2 regions of the Luteimonas salinilitoris genome follow, and region 2 is predicted to be linked to the other one. Evidence: predicted binding sites of a transcription regulator. Region 2 holds the regulator's gene; the other holds the start of a gene.

Region 1 (9,282 bases), on a different contig from region 2:
TCGCGCACGGCGCCGTGCACCTGCGGCACGCAGCGCAGCGAGTAGCTGTCCTGCGGCTGGTGCTTCTTGCCGCCGCGGAACGGCTTGAAGCGCTGGTAGAACTTCTCGCGGCCGTGGCGCTGGTCGGCCGGCACCCAGTCCCAGCCGATGTCGAAGCGCAACTGCTGCGCCTCGGGCGTATCCCAGCTGCCCGGCAGCCAGAAGCGGAACTTCGGCACCAGGTGATAGGCGATGTCCGTCAAGGTCGATCCGGCCAGCAGCGCACGCAGGCGCGCGGCCACCTCCACCTGGCCCGGATGCGGACGCAGCGCATGCACCTCCTCGGCGAAGGCGCCCAGGCGGCCGGCGAAGGCGTCGACGGTCATCGCCGCAGCGAGGTCGGCGGTGCCCAGCAGGTCCTCCAGGCGCGCGAGCGCGAGCACGCCCATCGCCAGCATCTGCGCGGTGCCGTTGTTCAGCGCCAGCCCTTCCTTGTACGACAGCGTGACCGGTGCCAGCCCGGCACGCCGCAATGCCTCGGCGCCGGGCATGCGCTCGCCCTCGTAGAACGCCTCGCCGCCGCCGAGCAGCACGATCGCCAGGTGCGACAGCGGCGCCAGGTCGCCGGAGGCGCCGACCGAACCCAGCGACGGCACCACCGGTACCACGTCGGCGTTGAGCATTGCCGTGAGCGCCTGCAGGGTCCCGACGCGGATGCCGGAATGGCCCTTGAGCAGGGTGTTGATGCGGATGCACAGCATCGCCCGCACCACGTCGGCCGCCATCGGCCCGCCGACGCAGACGGCGTGGCTGACGATCAGGTTCTGCTGCAACTCGGCGTGCAGCGAGCGGCCCGAGGGCAGCGTGCCCGGAAGCTCGTCGCGCAGCGGATGCGCGCCGAGCAGCTTGTCGGCATTGCTGCCGAAGCCGGTGGAGACACCGTAGATCGGTTCCTCGCGGCGCACCTGCTCGGCGAGGAAGTCGGCGGCGCGGGCCACTGAGCGCAGCGCGTCGAGATCGAGTTCGACGCCGGCTCCGTTGGCGACGTCTACCAGCTGCGCGCGGGTGAGCGACCTGCCGTCGAGGAGAACGCGTTTCATGTTGGCTGCCTACCTGCATTGCTCATGGAAAGGAGCTTCTCTTGTAGGAGCGGCTTCAGCCGCGACCCCACGCGTTTTCGCGGCCAGTGATGGTCGGGGCCGAAGCCCCTCCCACAGGAGCATCATCCCTGCGCGCGCAGCTGCTCGCGCTCGACCAGCAGAGTACGACCGAGCTCGTCCTCGGCCGCTTCGAACTGCTCGCCGCGGCGCAGGTCCTTCACCGCCACCGCGCCGCGCGTCGCCTCGTCCTCGCCGCGGATCACCACGAAACGGATGCCGGCGCGATCGGCGTACTGCAGCTGCTTGGCCAGCTTGCGCGGCTCGAGCTGGGTCTCGACGTTGAGCCCGGCGGCGCGCAGTCGCTGCGACAGCGCCAGCGCATGGTCGAGACCGGCATCGTCGAGCAGCGCCACCAGCACGTCGACCGAGCTGTCGGCGGTGTCGACCAGGCCGGCCTCGCGCAGCTGCCAGAACAGCCGGGTCAGGCCGATCGAGATGCCGACGCCGGGCAGCTTCGACTTCGTGTAGTGGCCGGCGAGATCGTCGTAGCGGCCGCCGGAGCAGATCGAACCGATCTGCGGATGCGCGTCCAGCACGGTCTCGTAGACCATCCCGGTGTAGTAGTCGAGCCCGCGCGCGATCGAGAGGTTGATGGCGTAATCGGACTCCGGCACGCCCATGGCGCGCAGGCGCTCGAGCGCCGCGCACAGCTCGTCGCGGCCCTGCTCGAACGACGGCGTTCCCGGGCCCAGTTCGGCGAGCTTGGCCAGCGCATCGTCGTGGTCGCGCGAACGCACCCGCGAGAACGCCAGCAGCCGGTCGGCTGCCTCCGGCGCGAGACCGAAATCTTCCCCGAGCAGCGTATCGCGCACCGCATCGGCGCCGCGCTTGTCGAGCTTGTCCAGCTCCCGCAGCACCAGGTCCTGGCGCACGCCTTCGATGCCGAGCCCCTCGAAGAACCCGCGCAGCAGCTTGCGGTGGTTCATCTGGATGGTGAAGTCGCCGATGCCCAGCGCCTTGAACACGGCGTGGATCACCGCCGGGATCTCGGCGTCGTGGCGCGGCGACAGCGCGTCCTTGCCGATCACGTCGATGTCGCACTGGTAGAACTCGCGGAAACGCCCGCGCTGCGCGCGTTCGCCGCGATACACGCGCTGCATCTGGTAGCGGCGGAACGGGAACGCCAACTCGCGCTCGTGCTCGGCCACGTAGCGCGCCAGCGGCACGGTCAGGTCGAAGCGCAGCGCCAGCTCCGGCAGGCGTTCGCTCTCCTTCTCCAGGGCACCGGTGGACTGCACGAAATACACCTGCCGCTCGGTCTCGCCGCCGGACTTGGTCAACAGCACGTCGGACAGCTCGAACACCGGCGTCTCCACCGGCAGGAAGCCGAATCCCTCGAAGGTCCGACGGATGGTATCGAGCATGCGCTGGAACGCGATCTGGTCGCGCGGCAGCAGTTCCATGACCCCCGGCGGGGTACGCGGCTTGATCAAGATGGACTCCGGTAATGCGAATGCGGCAGTGTAGAGCGGAGCTTGCTCCGCTGCATCGGCTCCGGAGCCGGGAGCAGTGGAGCAAGCTCCGCTCTACGGCGCCACATCGGCTCCGGAGCCTGCGTAGCCGAGCAAGCTCGGCTCTACCGTGCGCGTGGGCTTGCCCGATCCCGGTGGCGGTCACTACAATACGCGGCTCGCCCAAGTCGGGGTGTAGCTCAGCCTGGTAGAGCGCTACGTTCGGGACGTAGAAGTCGCAGGTTCAAATCCTGTCTCCCCGACCAATAAATTCAAAGAGTTACGCAGAAACCGCCGCAAGGCGGTTTTTTGCTGTCTGTCGGAGACCCGGTGCGATCACGTTAGCGTGAGAGGTGTGCCGCATTGGAAGGCGCCAGTGCCTTGCCGATCGCAGCCTGGGCATCCAGGGCGCGGCGGAGGCTGTGCGCCAGTTCGACGGCCGGGCCTTTGCCCCAGAAGTGAACGAAATAGAATCCCGGTTGCTCGCCCATCATGTGGTTGTGCAGCGCGACCACGTGCAAGCCGGCCTCGCGCAAGGCGCGCAGCACCGGCTGCACCTCCTCGGCGGTCATGATGAAATCGCCGTCGATCGCGGCCAACGCATCGCTGCCGCTGAACGCTGCCCAAGTGGTCAGCCCCATCGATGCGCCGATCTCCTGCCCGTGCATGCGGCCGGTACGGCCGATGGTGATCTTGGCCACGCCGCTCGCGATGGGCGCCGGATGCCCGACGATCTTCGCCAACGCGTCGGCATCGATGTCTCCCGCGACCGGCGCGGCGCCACCGAAGCCGGACGCCGGCCGCGGCCGATCCGCACGTACGGCCCGGATCGCGTCCCACACTGCCTTGACGCCGGCCGCCAACGCATCGGGTGCGCCTTCACCGCCGATGTGCATGAAATACGCCTTCGGCGAGTCGTAGAAGAAATGGTTGTGCAGCGCGGTGACGTCAAGCTCGTGCGCGAAGGCGGCATCCATCGCCGCATCGACCTCGTCCTGAAATACCACGGTATCGCCCATCACCATCGCGCCGTCGCCCATCGCGGCGAACGCGGCCCAGGAGCCGAGGCCGGCAGCAGGCGGCAACGCCATGCCATCGACCGTGACCGTCACGTCGGTACGGCTCCAGCCGATCCTGACCACGCCGTCTTCGGCCACGCTCGGCGTGGCGCCGCTGGCCTCGCCGATGAGGGCCGGGTCGAGTTTTCGCGCCGCAAACGCGGGTGCCGAGCCCAACGTCAGTGCCAGCAGCAGCGCCAGGGGAAGGGAGAGACGGGATAGACAGCGGTTCATGAGCTTCTCCAGAGCAGGTAGAGGCAAGTGGAATCAGGCTCGTGCTGGCAAGCACGAGTGCATCCATCGGCCGGCGCCATCATTGCATCCGGCCGGCCGACGGTCGCGCCGGAGGGCCCGCGTCGACCCGCGCCCCTGTATGCGACGCACATGAGGTTCTCCGTTTTGGAAAGTATCTACTTTTGAGTGGCCCCGACTCTAAAGCGTGTCATGTGTACTTCGGAGTGCTTTATCCGCGCGACTGGGCCGCTGTGAGGCAAGACGCTTCAAAGTGCATGACATGCACTAGGGGCAAGGACCTGCTCCTCGCCCCCCTCCCCGCCCCACCGATCCGCATGGCGACAACGGCCGCAGCGGATCGCCTTGGCATGGCATGTGCTTACTACGATCCGGAGAAATGTGATTGAAGTCACATTTTCACCTTTCCTCACGGATCCTAACTTTCCATGACCCGATTCCTCACCAAAAGGCCGCTGGCAACGGCCCTGAGCGCCCTGCTCGGACTGACGTTCGCGGGCATATGTGCACCTGTAGCGTCACAAAATGACGCACAAGGTCGCATCCCGGACCGCGAGACGGCAATCACCGAGATCGAGGCGCTGCTGCAGGCACGCGACCCTCTTGCCGCCCTCGCCCGGATCGAACGGCTCGCGCCGATCTGGCCGGACGACGCCCGGTTCTACCGTCTACGCGTAGCGGCGCTGTCGGACGTCGGCGACAGCGATCGCGCCTGGACGCTGTACCGCGCGCATCCCGACCTGTTCAGCGCCGAACAGCGCGAACGCTTCGAGGCCGACCGGCTGGCGCGCCTGGTGCTGTGGAGCCGGCAGTACGCCGAGGACGAATCGGCCCTGCTCGCCGACGTGGAACGGGCCGAGGCCGCCATCGACGACTACATGCGCGAAACCGGCACCGGGATCGGGGAACTGCCGCCGCGCATCCGCTACGACCGCATGGTCGTCCTCAATCGCCTGAACCGCCACGCCGAGGTGGTGGACGAATACCGCGCCCTGCGGACAGCGGGCGCCGAGATTCCAGGGTATGCCCTGGCGGCGATCGGGGATTCGCTGATGGCGCTGCAGCTGCCCGGAGAAGCCGAACCGGCACTCGACGGCGCGCTGCAGGCCGATCCGGAGAATATCGACGTCCGCATCCAGCGCGCCTACGCCGCGCTGGAGCAGGAGCAGCACGCCGAAGCGCGGGCGCAGCTGCAGGCGGTGCGTGATACCAGCCCGCCCTGGCCGATGCGGCCCGGCGCGACCCAGGGCTGGCAGAACTGGCACCGCTACGAGGCCGACCTCAACTATGGGCTGCTGCTGGCATTCGGCGAAGACCTGCCGCAGGCACAGGCGTTGCTGGAGGAGCGCGTCGCCGTCGGACCGGCCAACACCGGCCTGCAATCGGCGCTGGGCACGGTCTACCTGATCCGCGGCTGGCCCGAGCGCGCGCTCGAGCGCTTCCGCATGGCCTCCACCCTGGACGAGCGTGACGTGCAGTCGCGGGTCGGCCAGGTCGGCGCGCTGACCGATCTGCAGCGCGACGACCTGGCGCGTCCGATCCACGACGAACTGATGCAGCGCTACGGCGACCTTCCCCTGGTGCAGCGCATGGACCGCACCTGGGACGTGCATCGCGGCTGGCAGTGGCGCGCCTACGCCGCCGGCGGCCGCAGCGAGGGCGGCGCCGCCGTCAGCCCGCTCGGCAGCCGCGACCGCCGCTACGGCGCCGAAGTGCAGACGCCCGTGCTCGGCGACCGTTGGCGCCTGACTGCCGGGTACGACTATCGCTGGTCCGACTTCGACGGCGCCCGCGTCGATGATCGGCGCACCAGCGCCGGTGTGCGCTACGCCCACGACCGGCTCGACTGGGGGCTGCAGGCCAACCGTGCCAGCGACGGCGTCGGCGGCACCGGCATCGATGCCGATGTCGGCTGGCGCTTCAACGACCTGTGGGACGCCCGCGCGACGGTGCGCCGCAACGATGCAGACGCCTCGATGCAGGCACGTGCCGCCGGCATCACCGCGGACAGCATCGAGCTGTCCGCGAACTACGTTCCCAGTGAGCGCACCTACTGGTCCGTCGGCGCCAAGCACTGGCGCTACGACGACGGCAATCGCCGCGAGTCGCTGGCGGTCGGGCTCGACCAGCGCCTGTTCACGCGTCCGCATTTCCTGCTCAACGGCATCGCGGGCGCCTACGCCAGCCGCGGCAGCCGCGACGACGCGCCCTACTTCAATCCATCGCGCGATGCGTCGCTGGAGCTGGGTCTGCGCGCCGATCACCTGGCCTGGCGCCGCTACGACCGGCACTTCCGGCATCGCCTGACCGTGGGCGCCGGAAGCTACTACCAGGAGGGCTTCGGCAGCGGCCTGGTGCCGAGCGCCCGCTACGAGCACGAATGGCAGTTCGCGCTCGGCAGGGTATTGACCTATGGATTGAGCTGGTCGCGGCCCGTCTACGACGGCCAGCGTGAAGAGCGGATCGGCTTCGACGCCGAATTCCGCTGGGGAGAATGAACATGCATGCCTGGATGACACTGCCGGCGCGCCTGCTGCTGGCGCTGCTGCTGGCACTTGCGGCCGGCGCCGCCGCCGCTGCCGACGAGCTGCTGGTCCTGAGCTATCACGACATCCGCGACGACGTCCCGATCGGCGGCGATCCCGATGCGTACGCGGTCAGCACCCAGAACTTCGCCGCACACTTGGACTGGCTGCACGGCCACGGCTACCGTCCTGTCTCGCTGTCGCAGGTGGTCGACGCGGCGCAGGGACGCGGGCAACTGCCCGACAAGGCGGTGCTGCTGACCTTCGATGACGGCCTGCGCAGCGTCTATACCCACGCGTTCCCGCTGCTGCGCGCCTACGGCTATCCGGCGCTGGTGGCGGTGATCACCGGCTGGGTCGACCTGCCGGCCGGGGGCGAGGTGGACTACGGCCCACGCCCGTTCGGGCACGAGGATTTCGTCACCTGGGCGCAGCTGCGCGAAATGCGCGAATCCGGACTGGTCGAGATCGCCTCGCACAGCCACGATCTGCACCGCGGCCTGCCGTCCAACCCGCAGGGCAACAGCACGCCGGCCGCCATCACCCGCCTCTACGACGCCACGGCCAGGCGCTACGAGACCGAGGACGAATACCGCGCGCGCGTGCACGCCGACCTCGCCCGCAGCGTCGAGCTGATCCGCGCCAACACCGGCGCCGCGCCGCGCTCGATCGTCTGGCCGTATGCCGCCTACAACAGCGTCGCCAACGCCATCGCCGGCGAACTCGGCATGACGGTGTCGTTCGACCTGGAAGGCCGCAACACGGCGATCGCCGCGGGCCGGCACGGCGCCGACCTGCATGGCCTGGCGCGCCTGCTGGTGATGGACAATCCGGAGGTGTTCGACCTGGCCTACGAACTGCGGCACGACCCCGAGCAGACCAGCATGCGTGCCCTGCAGATCGACCTGGACATGGTCCACGACGACGATCCGGCGCAGGCGGCACGCAATCTCGACGCGCTGATCGAACGGGTCAAGCGGATCTCGCCCAGCCACGTGTTCCTGCAGGCCTTCGCCGATCCGGACGGCAACGGCTCGGCCGACGCGCTGTACTTCCCCAATCGTTTCCTGCCGATGCGCGCCGACCTGTTCAACCGCGTCGCCTGGCAGCTGCGGACCCGCGCGGGCGTGGAGGTGTACGCCTGGCTGCCGGTGCTGGGCTACGAGCTGAGCGATCCGCAGGTGCGTGCGGCCTTCGCCATCGACAGCCGCGAACCGGACGGCATCTTCCGGCTCGACTTCACCCGTCCGGAGGTGCGCCGCATCGTCACCGGCATCTACGAGGACCTGGCGGTCAACTCGTATTTCGAGGGCCTGCTGTTCCATGACGACGCCTATCTGCGCGATACCGAGCTGGCGGCGTTCGCGCCCGAACAGCCGGAGGCGCGCACCCGTGCCCTGATCGACTTCACCCTGGAACTGAAGGAAGCCGCGGAGCGCTGGCGGCCGAAGCTCAAGACGGTCCGCAACCTGTACGCGCGGCCGGTGCTGGAGCCGCAGAGCCAGGCCTGGTTCGCGCAGCGGCTGGACCTGTTCAACGCCGCCTACGACCACACCGCGCTGATGGCGATGCCGTGGATGGAGGGCAGCGCGCACCCGGAGCGCTGGCTCGACCGGCTGGTCGCCGCGGTCCGCGTCCACGACCCGCAACTCACCCAGACCGTGTTCGAACTGCAGACCGTCGACTGGGACCGCGGCCGGCCGATCGACGGCGCCCGGCTGAAGGCGCACGTGCGCAGGCTCATCGCCCAGGGCGTGCGTCATCTGGCCTGGTACCCCGACGATTTCGTCGCCGACCTGCCGCCGCTGGAGGACGCGCGCGAAGCGATGTCCGCCCGCAGCTTCCCGTACGAGGAGCGCTGATCATGACGCCGACCCTGGCCCTGCTCTTCAGCTTCGCGTTCTTCTATCCGATCGTGATGTCCTTCTTCTGGATGTCCGGCGGCCTGTACTACTATTTCCGGCGCGAGCGGAAGTCCCGCACGCGCACGGATCCGCCATCGATGGAGACGTACCCGGCCGCCACGATCCTGGTGCCCTGCTACAACGAGGCCGACAACGTCGACGAGACCATCGCCGCGGCGCTGGCGCAGCGTTACCCGGACTTCGAGGTGATCGCGATCAACGACGGCAGCAGCGACGACACCGCGGGCAAGCTCAACCAGCTCGCCGCGCAGCACGAGCGGCTGCGGGTGATCCACCTCGACCGCAACCTGGGCAAGGCCAACGCCATGCGCATGGGCGCGCTCGCGGCGCGTTCGGAGTACCTGCTGTGCGTGGACGGCGATGCGCTGCTGGACGAGTACGCCCTGCACTGGATGGTCTGGCACCTGGTGTCCGGGCCGCGCGTGGGCGCCGTCACCGGCAATCCGCGCATCCGCAACCGCTCCACCCTGCTCGGCCGCCTCCAGGTCGGCGAGTTCTCCTCGATCATCGGCATGATCAAGCGCGCACAGCGCGTGTACGGGAGGCTGTTCACCGTCTCCGGGGTGATCAGCGCCTTCCGCCGTACCGCCCTGCACCGGATCGGCTACTGGTCCGAGGACATGGTGACCGAGGACATCGACATCAGCTGGCGCCTGCAGATGGACCATTGGGACATCCGCTACGAGCCCAACGCGCTGTGCTTCATCCTGATGCCCGAAACCTTGCGCGGCCTATGGAAACAGCGCCTGCGCTGGGCCCAGGGCGGCGTGGAGGTGCTGCTGCGCCATACCGGCGACCTGCTGCGCTGGCGCGGCCGGCGCATGTGGGGGGTGCTTGCCGAATACCTGCTCAGCGTGGTCTGGGCCTACACCATGCTGTTCATCATCGTGCTGTGGCTGCTCGGCAAGTTCATGCCGATGCCGGAGGGCCTG
Region 2 (9,282 bases):
GTCCGTCGCCGGGCATCCGTTCCCGATGCGCGCGCGGCGTCGGTCATGGTCGCGCGGGATTCAGGCGTCGTCATGGATCACCCCGTTGCGCGCGCCCGCTGCGGCGACTGCCGGCAGCTCGTCCAGGTCCAGCTCGGCGTAGTTCATCACCCGCAGCAGCATCGGCAGGTTGAGCGCCGACACCCGGCGCGCCGGCGTGCCCAGCCGTGCCAGCCTCGCCGCCAGGTTGCTCGGCGTGGCGCCGTAGAGATCGGTCAGGATCAGCACCCCCTGGCCGTCGTCGACCCGGCGCATCGCGGCGCTGGCCTGCGGCAGGATCGCGTCCGGATCGGCCTCGAACGGCACCTCGAACGCCTCCGCCTTCAGCGGCAGGTTGCGCAGCATGCCCCGCGCCACCGCGATCAGGGCGGTGCCGATGCCTTCATGGGTCACGAGCAGGAGTCCGACGGCCATGCCGACAACTTAGCAGAGCCGGGTGACGGGCAGGAAGCGGCCGCGCGGAACGGACCGTCGCGACCGGCGGCGGGAGCCGCATCACCGATGCGCTTGCGACAACTCCGTAGGAGCGCGCCATGCGCGCGCTCCTACGGCCCTAGTCCAGTTCGCGGTGGAACGTCGCCACGTCCTCCCAGCCGTGCTCGCGCGCGTGCCCGGCCATCTTCTCGGCCAGGTAGACCGAGCGGTGGCGACCGCCGCTGCAGCCGAAGGCGACGGTGACGTAACTGCGCGTGTCCGAACGCATGCGCGGCAGCCAGTGGTCGAGAAAGCCGGCGACCTGCGCGAAGTACTCGGCGACGTCGGGCTGCTCGTCCAGGTTTTCGCGCACTGCGGCATCGCGCCCCGACAGCGGGCGCAGGCGCGGATCCCAGTGCGGGTTGGGCAGGCCGCGGGTGTCGAACACGAAGTCGGCGTCGGGCGGTACGCCGCGGCGATAGGCGAACGACTCGAACAGCAGCGACGGCGAGCTGTCGAGGCCGAGCCCGAGTTCGGTGATCACCCGCCTGCGCAGCTGGTGGACATTGAGTTCGCTGGTGTCGATCACGTGGTCGGCGAGCGAGCGCAGCGGCTTGAGTACCTGCCGTTCGAGCGCGATCGCGTCGGCCAGCGCCAGGCCGACGTGGCTGAGCGGATGGCGACGACGGGTGTCGGCGTAGCGCTTGAGCAGCACCGTGTCGGCAGTGTCGAAGAACACCAGTTTGGGGTCGAAGCCGAGTTCCGCCACCGCTGACAGCCAGGAGGGAATGTTGGCCAGGTCGCGATGGCGGTTGCGCACGTCGATGCCGACCGCGAGCTTCTGCGGCGAGCCGTCGCCGCTGCCGAGGCTGCGCACGAAATGCGGCAAGAGGTCGGCGGGCAGGTTGTCGGTGCAGTAGAAGCCGAGGTCCTCGAACGTGTTCAGCGCCACGGACTTGCCGCTGCCGGACATGCCGGTGACGATCAGCAGCGTTGGTGGAGCGACCGTGGTCATGGCGCGCCCCGCTCGAGGAAGTACGAGTGCCGGGCGAGGAAGGCGGCCGCCGGGTCCAGGCCCTTGGCGCGCAGCACGTGGGTGCGGGTGGCGGCCTCGGTCAGCACCGCCAGGTTGCGGCCGGGCATCACCGGCAGGGTGATCATCGGCACTTCCAGGTCGAGCACCGGGCGCGAGCCGAGGTCGCCGGTCAGCCGTTCCATGCCGCCGTTGTCGGTGCGCGGCGCGTCGTAGTTCGGCTTGGCCAGGTGCACGATCAGGCGCAGGTACTTGTTGCGCTTGACCGCTGTGTCGCCGAACATCTCGCGGATGTTGAGCACGCCCAGGCCGCGCAGCTCCAGCAGGTCCTGCAGCAGCTCCGGGCAGGTGCCGTCGAGCACGTCGGGAGCGATCTGGGTGAACTCCGGCGCGTCGTCGGCGACCAGGCGATGGCCGCGGGTGATCAGCTCCAGCGCCAGCTCGCTCTTGCCCGAGCCGGACTCCCCGGTGATCAGCACGCCGATCGAGTAGATCTCCATGAACACGCCGTGCAGGGTGACCCGCGGCGCCAGCGCGCGCGCCAGGTGGTACTGCAGGTGGTTGAGCAGCTCGTGCCCGCGCCGCGGCGAGGTCCACAGCGGGATGCCGGACTCCTCGGCCATCTGGCGCAGGTCCTCGGGGCAGTTCTGGTTCTTGCTGACCACCAGCGCCAGCGGACGGAACTGCATGATCTTCTCGATCGTCTCCCAGCGCTGGCGCGCGTCGAGCGCATCCAGCCAGGCCAGCTCCTCGCTGCCCAGGATCTGCACCTTGTTGGGATAGATGATGTTGAGGTAACCGGCCAGCGACGGCCGCCGCGCCACCGTTTCCACCGCCTCCAGCACCCGCGTCTGGCCCTGCTGCCCGGCCAGCCAGCGCAGGTCCAGCCGCTCCTGCTGGTGGTCGAACAGGTCCTGCGCGCTGATGCTGGCGTTCACGCTTCCGGTCCCCCGCGTCCGGCCGCGCTCATGCCGCGCGCCGCCGTCGCGCGTCGCCGAGCAGCAGCGCACGCACGGCGGTCACGTCCGCGGCGGCGCGCAGCCGCTCGCGGAAGGCGGCGTCAGCGAAACAGCCGGCGAGATCGGCGAGGATCTGCAGGTGCGGCTCGGCATGGTCTTCGGGCACGCGCATCGCGAACACCAGGTCGACCGGATCGCCGTCGCAGGCATCGAACGCGACCGGATGCGCCAGCCGCACGAAGGCGCCCAGCGGCACCCGCCCGCCGCGGGCGTGCGGGACCGCCACGCCGTGCCCGATCCCGGTGCTGCACAGGCGCTCGCGCTCGTGCAGGCAGGCGGCGACCAAGGCCGCATCCGCCGGGCCTGCGCCCAGCAGGCCGGCGACGACATCGAGCAACGCGTCGCGCGATACCGGCTCGGACAGGATCACGATCCGGTCAACGGCGAGGAGGTCGGTGCAGGGCATTGCAGTGAAGCGTCTCGGGCGATCGCGCCGATATCTCAGCCGAAGCTGCCTGCGCGCACGGGGTGCTCGCCGCGATGGTGGTCGACCATGCGGTCCTTGTGCTTGACCAGCAGGCGGTCGAGCTTGTCGGCCAGCAGGTCGATCGCGGCGTACATGTCGATCGCGCTGGCATCGGCGTGCAGGGTCCGGCCGGGCAGCGCCACGGTGGCTTCCGCCTTGTGGTGGGGCTTGTCGAGGCTGAGCTGGGTGCGCACGTCGAAAGGGCGTTCGAAGTGACGCGACAGCCGCTGCAGCTTGGTGTCGACGTAATCGCGCAGGGCGGGCGTGACCTCGATCTGGTGGCCGTGGGTTTCGATGCGCATCGGCGGACCTCCTTGGGCGTCTTGGGATGAGGACTGCATCGCGCGGGTGCCGGCCGCTGCGTCGGGGACAGGTTACCCCAAGCCGGGCGGCAGGCGCGATGTCCGCAGGGTTCGACCGCGGCGGCGGCCCGCAGTTCAGCCCAGGCGCACGCGATCGTGCGAGGAGGGGATGTTCAGCGCTTCCCGGTACTTGGTCACGGTGCGCCGGGCCACGGCGACGCCGGCCGCCTTCAGGGCCTCGGCCAGGCGCGCGTCGGACAGCGGCTTGTGCGGGTTCTCGGCGTCCACCAGGCTGCGGATCATCTGCTGGATCGCGGTACTCGAGGCCTGGCCGCCGCCGTCGGTGCCCACGCCGGAGGCGAAGAACTGGCGCAGCGGCAGGGTGCCGCGCGGGGTATGGACGTATTTGCGGGCGATCGCGCGCGAAACCGTCGATTCGTGCATGCCGATCTCGGCCGCGACCTCGCGCAGGGTCAGCGGGCGCAGGGCCTGCGGCCCGAATTCCAGGAATCCCGACTGTTGCCGCGCCAGGCAGCGCGCCACCTTGAGCAGGGTCTCGCCGCGGGCCTGCACGTTCTTGAGCAGCCAGCGGGCTTCCTGCAGGCGCCCGCGCAGGTAGCCGGCATCGGCCTCGCTGGCGTGCTGGATCATGCGTTCGTAGCCGCGATGGATGGTCAGCCGCGAGTGCGGCCCACCCACCAGGGTCACCTTCCAGACGCCCTGGTGGCGCTCGATCGCGCAGTCCGGCGCGACATAGGTGTCGCTGGCCACGCCGCCGATCTGGGCACCGGGGTGCGGATCGAGCGAGCGCAGCAGCTGCAGGGCGGTGCTGGCCTCGCAGGCGTCGCAGGACAGGGCCTCGGCCAGTCCGTCGACGCCGATCCGCGGCAGGTCCTCGATCAGCTCGGAGACGATGCGGCCGGCGAGGGCGCGGCCCGGCGCGTCGGCGGGCAGGACGTCGAGCTGCAGCAGCAGGCATTCGCGCAGGTCGCGGGCGCCGACGCCGGCCGGGTCCATGCGCTGGATCTGGCGCAGCACCGCGAGGATCTCGTCGCCGCTGCACTGCAGTTCCGGCTGCAGGGTCAGCGCGATCTCGTCGAACGGGGCCCGCAGGTAGCCGTCGTCGTCGATGGCGTCGATCAGCGCCTCGCCGATGCCGCGGTCGCGTCGCGACAGATGGCTCAGGTGCAGCTGCCACGACAGGTGCTCGCGCAGGCTCTCGGTGTGCACCAGGCGCTCGGTGGGATCGCTGTCGTCGTCGCCTGCCGGCGCCGCTCCGCTGCCGCCGTACCACGACTCCTCGACGTCCCAGCGCGTGGATTCCCCGGCGTCGTTCGCGGTCGCGTCGTTCCCGGTGCCCGCGGCATCGGCGGCGGGCGTCTGGATCGGTGCGTTCTCGCGCCAGTCGAGCAGCGGATTGCTCTCCACGGCGCTGACGATCTCGGCCTCCAGTTCCAGCGCCGAGAGCTGCAATAGATGCAGCGCCTGCCGCAGTTGCGGAGTCAGGACCAGGTGCTGTCCCAGCGATGTCTGCAGGCGTGGCTTCATCTTCCCAACGAGAAAACGGCCGGCGGAGCCGGGCCCGGACAGGTCCGCGGCGGACCGGCCCGACGCATCCGTGACGAGCGACGCACGGCGGGGCTACAGGCGGAAGGACTCGCCCAGGTAGACCCGACGCACGTCGGGATTGGCCAGCAGCGCGTCCGGAGCCCCCTGCGCGAGCACGCCGCCTTCGTTGAGGATATACGCGCGGTCGCAAATGCCCAAGGTCTCGCGCACGTTGTGGTCCGTGATCAGCACCCCGATCCCGCGATCCTTGAGGTGGCGGATGATGCGCTGGATCTCGCCGACCGAGATCGGGTCGACGCCGGCGAAGGGCTCGTCGAGCAGCATCAGCCGCGGCCGTGCCGCCAGCGCGCGGGCGATCTCGACCCGGCGGCGCTCGCCGCCGGACAGGCTGGCGCCGAGCTGGTCGACGACGTGGGACACCTGCAGCTCGTCGAGCAGGCTCTCGAGTTCGGTTTCGCGGCCCTGGCGGCCCAGGTCCCCGCGCAGTTCCAGCACCAGGCGGATGTTGTCGGCCACGCTGAGCTTGCGGAACACCGAGGGTTCCTGCGGCAGGTAGCCGACGCCGAGGCGGGCGCGCCGATACATCGGATCGCCGGTGATGTCGCGGCCGTCCAGCTCGATGCGGCCGGCATCGGCCGGCACCAGGCCGACGATCATGTAGAAGCAGGTGGTCTTGCCGGCGCCGTTGGGGCCGAGCAGGCCCACCACCTCGCCGGCGTCCAGGGTGAGCCCGAAATCGCGCACGACCTCGCGTGCGCGGTAGCGCTTGCGCAATCCTTCGGCGACCAGCATCAGCCGCCGTCCTGCGGGGTCTGGTTGCGGGGCTGGATGCGCATCTGCACGCGGCCGGCGTCATTGCCGCCACTCTCCACGCGCCCGCTCTGCATGTTGTAGACGATGCGCTGGCTCTTCATGGAACCGCGCGGCTGGTCGACGAAGGCGTCGCCGGTCAGGGTCACGATCTCGGTCGCCATGTCGTAATCGATCTTCCTGGCACGCGCGGTCATCGGCGAGCCGTCGTCCATCTGCTGCTTCAGCACTGCCGGTGCCCCGGTCAGGACCGCACGGGAGATGTCGCCATTGCGCGAGTGGATGTCGGCGCGGTCGGCGCGGATGTCGAGCGTGCCCTGGGTGATGGCCACGCCCCGCGACAGTACCGTCGGTGCGCTGTCGTCCAGCATGCCCACCTGGTGGCCGGCATCGATGTCCATCGGCTTGTTGCGGTCGGATTTGCGCGCGTCCGCCGCCGATGGCGCCAGCGCGAAGGCGAGGGCAAGGACCAGCGGGGCACTAGCGGCGCGTGGGGACATAGCGTTGTTTCACCTGGGATTTGAACGTGTACCGCTTGCTGGCGAGATCGACTTCCAGACCGCGGCCCTGGATTGTAGAGCCGGGCTGCTCCACGGTCACCAGAACGTCGCTGCGGGCGATATCGGTCTCGGGGTATAGGTTCAGTTGCTCGGTGTTCATCGTCACCGGACGGGGGTCGCTCTCGGGGCTGGTCACCCGAACATCGCCGCGCAGCTGCACCTCGTCGTGTTCGGCGCTGACCAGGCCGGTCTTCGAGCGCGCCTCCCAGTACCGCCCGTCGCGGTCGGGGAGCAGGAACAGCGGCGTTTCCAGTGCGATGGTGCGATCTTCCGGATGCTGCTCGAGCAGTGGTGCGCGCAGGGTGAAGGATTCGATGCCTTCGGTGCTGAGCGCGGTCAATTCGAAGTCGTGCAGCACGTAATCGGAGCGCGCCTGGGCGGCCGCGGCCGCGGTGTCGCCGGCGCGTTGCCGCCAGGCCGACCAGCCGGAGACGACGGCGGCGACCAGCAGCACCATGGTGAGGGCGAGACGCCAGTTCATGCCGGCGCCATCGCGGCGATCAGCGCTTCGACCCGGCCCTGCGCGGTCAGCAGCAGATCGCAGAGCTCGCGCGCCGCGCCCTCGCCACCGCGCGCATTGGTCAGCCAGTGCGCATGCGCGGCGGTCCAAGGATGTGCATTGGCCGGCGCGGCGGCCAGGCCGGCGACGCGCATTGGCGCGAGATCCGGCAGGTCGTCGCCCATGAAGGCGACCTCGTCGCGGCCGATGCCCAGAAGTACACGGATCTCCTCCACCTTCGCCCGCTTGTCGCCGACCGCGCAATGCGCCTGCACCCCGAGTTCGGCGGCGCGGCGCTCGACCGCGGCGCTGGCGCGGGCGGTGACCAGCGCGACCGTGATGCCGGCCTTGCGCAGCAGCGCCAGGCCCTGGCCGTCGTGGACGTGGAAGGCCTTCATCTCGCCGCCTTCGGCGTCGAACAGCAGCCGGCCGTCGGTCAGCGTGCCGTCGACGTCGAAGCACGCCAGGCGGATCCTGGCGGCGCGTGCGAGCAGGGCGTCTGGATAGTCGGGGAGATCGGGCATCGGCTGGGTCGGCGAGTGGTGGCGTGCGTAGGGGAACCCGGATCAGACGACGCGGGCGCGCAACAGGTCATGAATGTTGAGTGCGCCGACCACGCGGCGTGCGCCGTCGACGACCAGCAGGGCGTTGATCTTGTGCGTCTCCATCAGCCGCGCGGCCTCGACCGCCAGCGCATCGCTGTCGATGGTGATCGGGGTGCGGGTCATGACGTCGACGATCCGGGTCGCGCGCACGTCGACGCCCTCGTCGGCCAGCGTCCGGCGCAGGTCGCCGTCGGTGAACAGTCCGAGCAGGCGATCGTCGACATCGACCACCGCGGTCATGCCCAGGCGCTTGCGGCTCATCTCCAGCAGCACGTCGCCGAGGCTGGCGTCCTTGTCCACGCGGGGGATGTCGTCGCCGGTGTGCATGACGTCGGCGATGTGCAGCAACAGGCGCCGGCCGAGCGCGCCGGCCGGGTGCGAGCGGGCGAAATCGTCGGCGGTGAAGCCGCGCGCCTCCAGCAGCGCGACCGCCAGCGCATCGCCCATCGCCAGGGTGGCGGTGGTGCTGGTGGTGGGCGCCAGGTCGAGTGGGCAGGCTTCCTCCGGCACGCTGATGTCGAGATGCACGTCGGCCTCGCGCGCCATGGTCGATTGCGGGCGTCCGGTCATGGCGATCAGCGGATTGCCTTGGCGCCGGAACACCGGCAGCAGCATCAGGATCTCGTCGGACTCGCCGGAGTAGGACAGCGCCAGCACCACGTCGGCGTCGGTGACCATGCCCAGGTCGCCGTGGCCGGCCTCGCCCGGGTGCACGTAGAACGCAGGGGTGCCGGTGGAAGCGAGGGTCGCGGCGATCTTGCGCGCGATGTGCCCGGACTTGCCCATGCCGGTGCAGACCACGCGACCGGTGCAATCGAGCACCAGCCGGCAGGCAGCGCTGAAGGCGCCGTCGATGCGTGCGGCGACGGCTTCCAGGCCGCGGGTCTCGATTTCGATCACGCGACGGCCGCTGGCGGCGAACTCCGGGGCGTGGTCGGTCTGTGTTCCGTTTGCGGCCATTTCTAAGCGCAGGCCTTTCCGTTAGGCTAATCCGCACATTTTATGCCTTTCCCGCGCCGAGGGCCCGCGACCGACCATTGGCACGGATTCGGGGCTCAGGCGCGCTTAAGCAGGAGTTTTTCCGGTTGGACGCACAGACGATCCGCAATCTGGTCGAACAGGGCCTGCCCGGGGCACGGGTGGAGGTGCAGGGCGAGGACGGCGTGCATTTCGAGGCGCTGGTGGTCTCCGACGCCTTTGCCGGCAAGCTGCCGCTGGCGCGGCACCGCATGGTCTACGCCACCCTGGGCGAGCTGATGGGCGGCGAGATCCATGCCCTGGCGCTGCGCACGCTGACACCGGAGGAGCACGGCTGAGGCCGCGGACCGGGGCAGGAAGAACGAGGTTCGCTCTTCGCCCCGGGCCCCGGCCATCGGCTCCATGCCATGCAGAAGATCGTAGTCACCGGCGGACGCCCGCTCGATGGCGAAGTCGCCATCTCCGGCGCCAAGAACGCCGTGCTCCCGATCCTGTTCGCCAGCCTGCTGGCGGACGGCCCGGTCGAGATCGGCAACGTCCCCAACCTGCACGACGTGCTCACCACCGCCAAGCTGCTGGCAGAGCTGGGCGCGGGCGTGCGCCATGATGTCGAACGCGGCCGCTTCGCGATCGATCCGCGCAGCGTGCGCAACCACGTCGCGCCGTACGAGCTGGTGCGGACGATGCGCGCCTCGGTGCTGGTGCTCGGGCCGCTGCTGGCCAGGCACGGCGCCGCCGAGGTCTCGCTGCCGGGCGGTTGCGCGATCGGCTCGCGCCCGGTCGACCTGCACATCGGCGCGATGCAGGCGCTGGGCGCCGAGATCGAGGTGGAGCACGGCTACATCAAGGCGCGCGCGGGTCGCCTGCGCGGCGGCCGCATCGATTTCCCGCTGGTCAGCGTCGGCGCCACCGAGAACGCGCTGGCGGCGGCCACGCTTGCCGACGGCACCACGGTCATCGACAACGCCGCGTGCGAGCCGGAGATCGT

Evidence for each region. The regulator sigma-54, encoded in region 2, starts transcription at its own class of promoters, with help from an activator protein. The targets are predictions, from matches to a motif close to TGGCACGNGCNTTGC.
Region 1: pgaA (poly-beta-1,6 N-acetyl-D-glucosamine export porin PgaA) is a predicted target of sigma-54. The motif match lies at 4,247-4,261, and genes of this name have one in related genera.

The regions. Positions count from the first base shown of each region.
Region 1 is NZ_JBFWIB010000002.1:274,089-283,370, reverse strand. Features, by position in the region: gene AB5T46_RS04555 (HAL/PAL/TAL family ammonia-lyase) at 1-1,079, opposite strand, end outside; gene hisS (histidine--tRNA ligase) at 1,202-2,572, opposite strand; tRNA gene AB5T46_RS04545 (tRNA-Pro) at 2,780-2,856, shown strand; gene AB5T46_RS04540 (DUF1259 domain-containing protein) at 2,932-3,882, opposite strand; gene pgaA (poly-beta-1,6 N-acetyl-D-glucosamine export porin PgaA) at 4,329-6,398, shown strand; gene pgaB (poly-beta-1,6-N-acetyl-D-glucosamine N-deacetylase PgaB) at 6,395-8,287, shown strand; gene pgaC (poly-beta-1,6-N-acetyl-D-glucosamine synthase) at 8,290-9,282, shown strand, end outside.
Region 2 is NZ_JBFWIB010000003.1:310,832-320,113, reverse strand. Features, by position in the region: gene AB5T46_RS08240 (PTS sugar transporter subunit IIA) at 61-453, opposite strand; gene rapZ (RNase adapter RapZ) at 593-1,468, opposite strand; gene hprK (HPr(Ser) kinase/phosphatase) at 1,465-2,424, opposite strand; gene AB5T46_RS08225 (PTS sugar transporter subunit IIA) at 2,453-2,911, opposite strand; gene hpf (ribosome hibernation-promoting factor, HPF/YfiA family) at 2,947-3,273, opposite strand; gene AB5T46_RS08215 (RNA polymerase factor sigma-54) at 3,409-4,821, opposite strand; gene lptB (LPS export ABC transporter ATP-binding protein) at 4,915-5,634, opposite strand; gene lptA (lipopolysaccharide transport periplasmic protein LptA) at 5,634-6,152, opposite strand; gene lptC (LPS export ABC transporter periplasmic protein LptC) at 6,133-6,693, opposite strand; gene AB5T46_RS08195 (KdsC family phosphatase) at 6,690-7,235, opposite strand; gene AB5T46_RS08190 (KpsF/GutQ family sugar-phosphate isomerase) at 7,278-8,276, opposite strand; gene AB5T46_RS08185 (BolA family protein) at 8,402-8,632, shown strand; gene murA (UDP-N-acetylglucosamine 1-carboxyvinyltransferase) at 8,702-9,282, shown strand, end outside.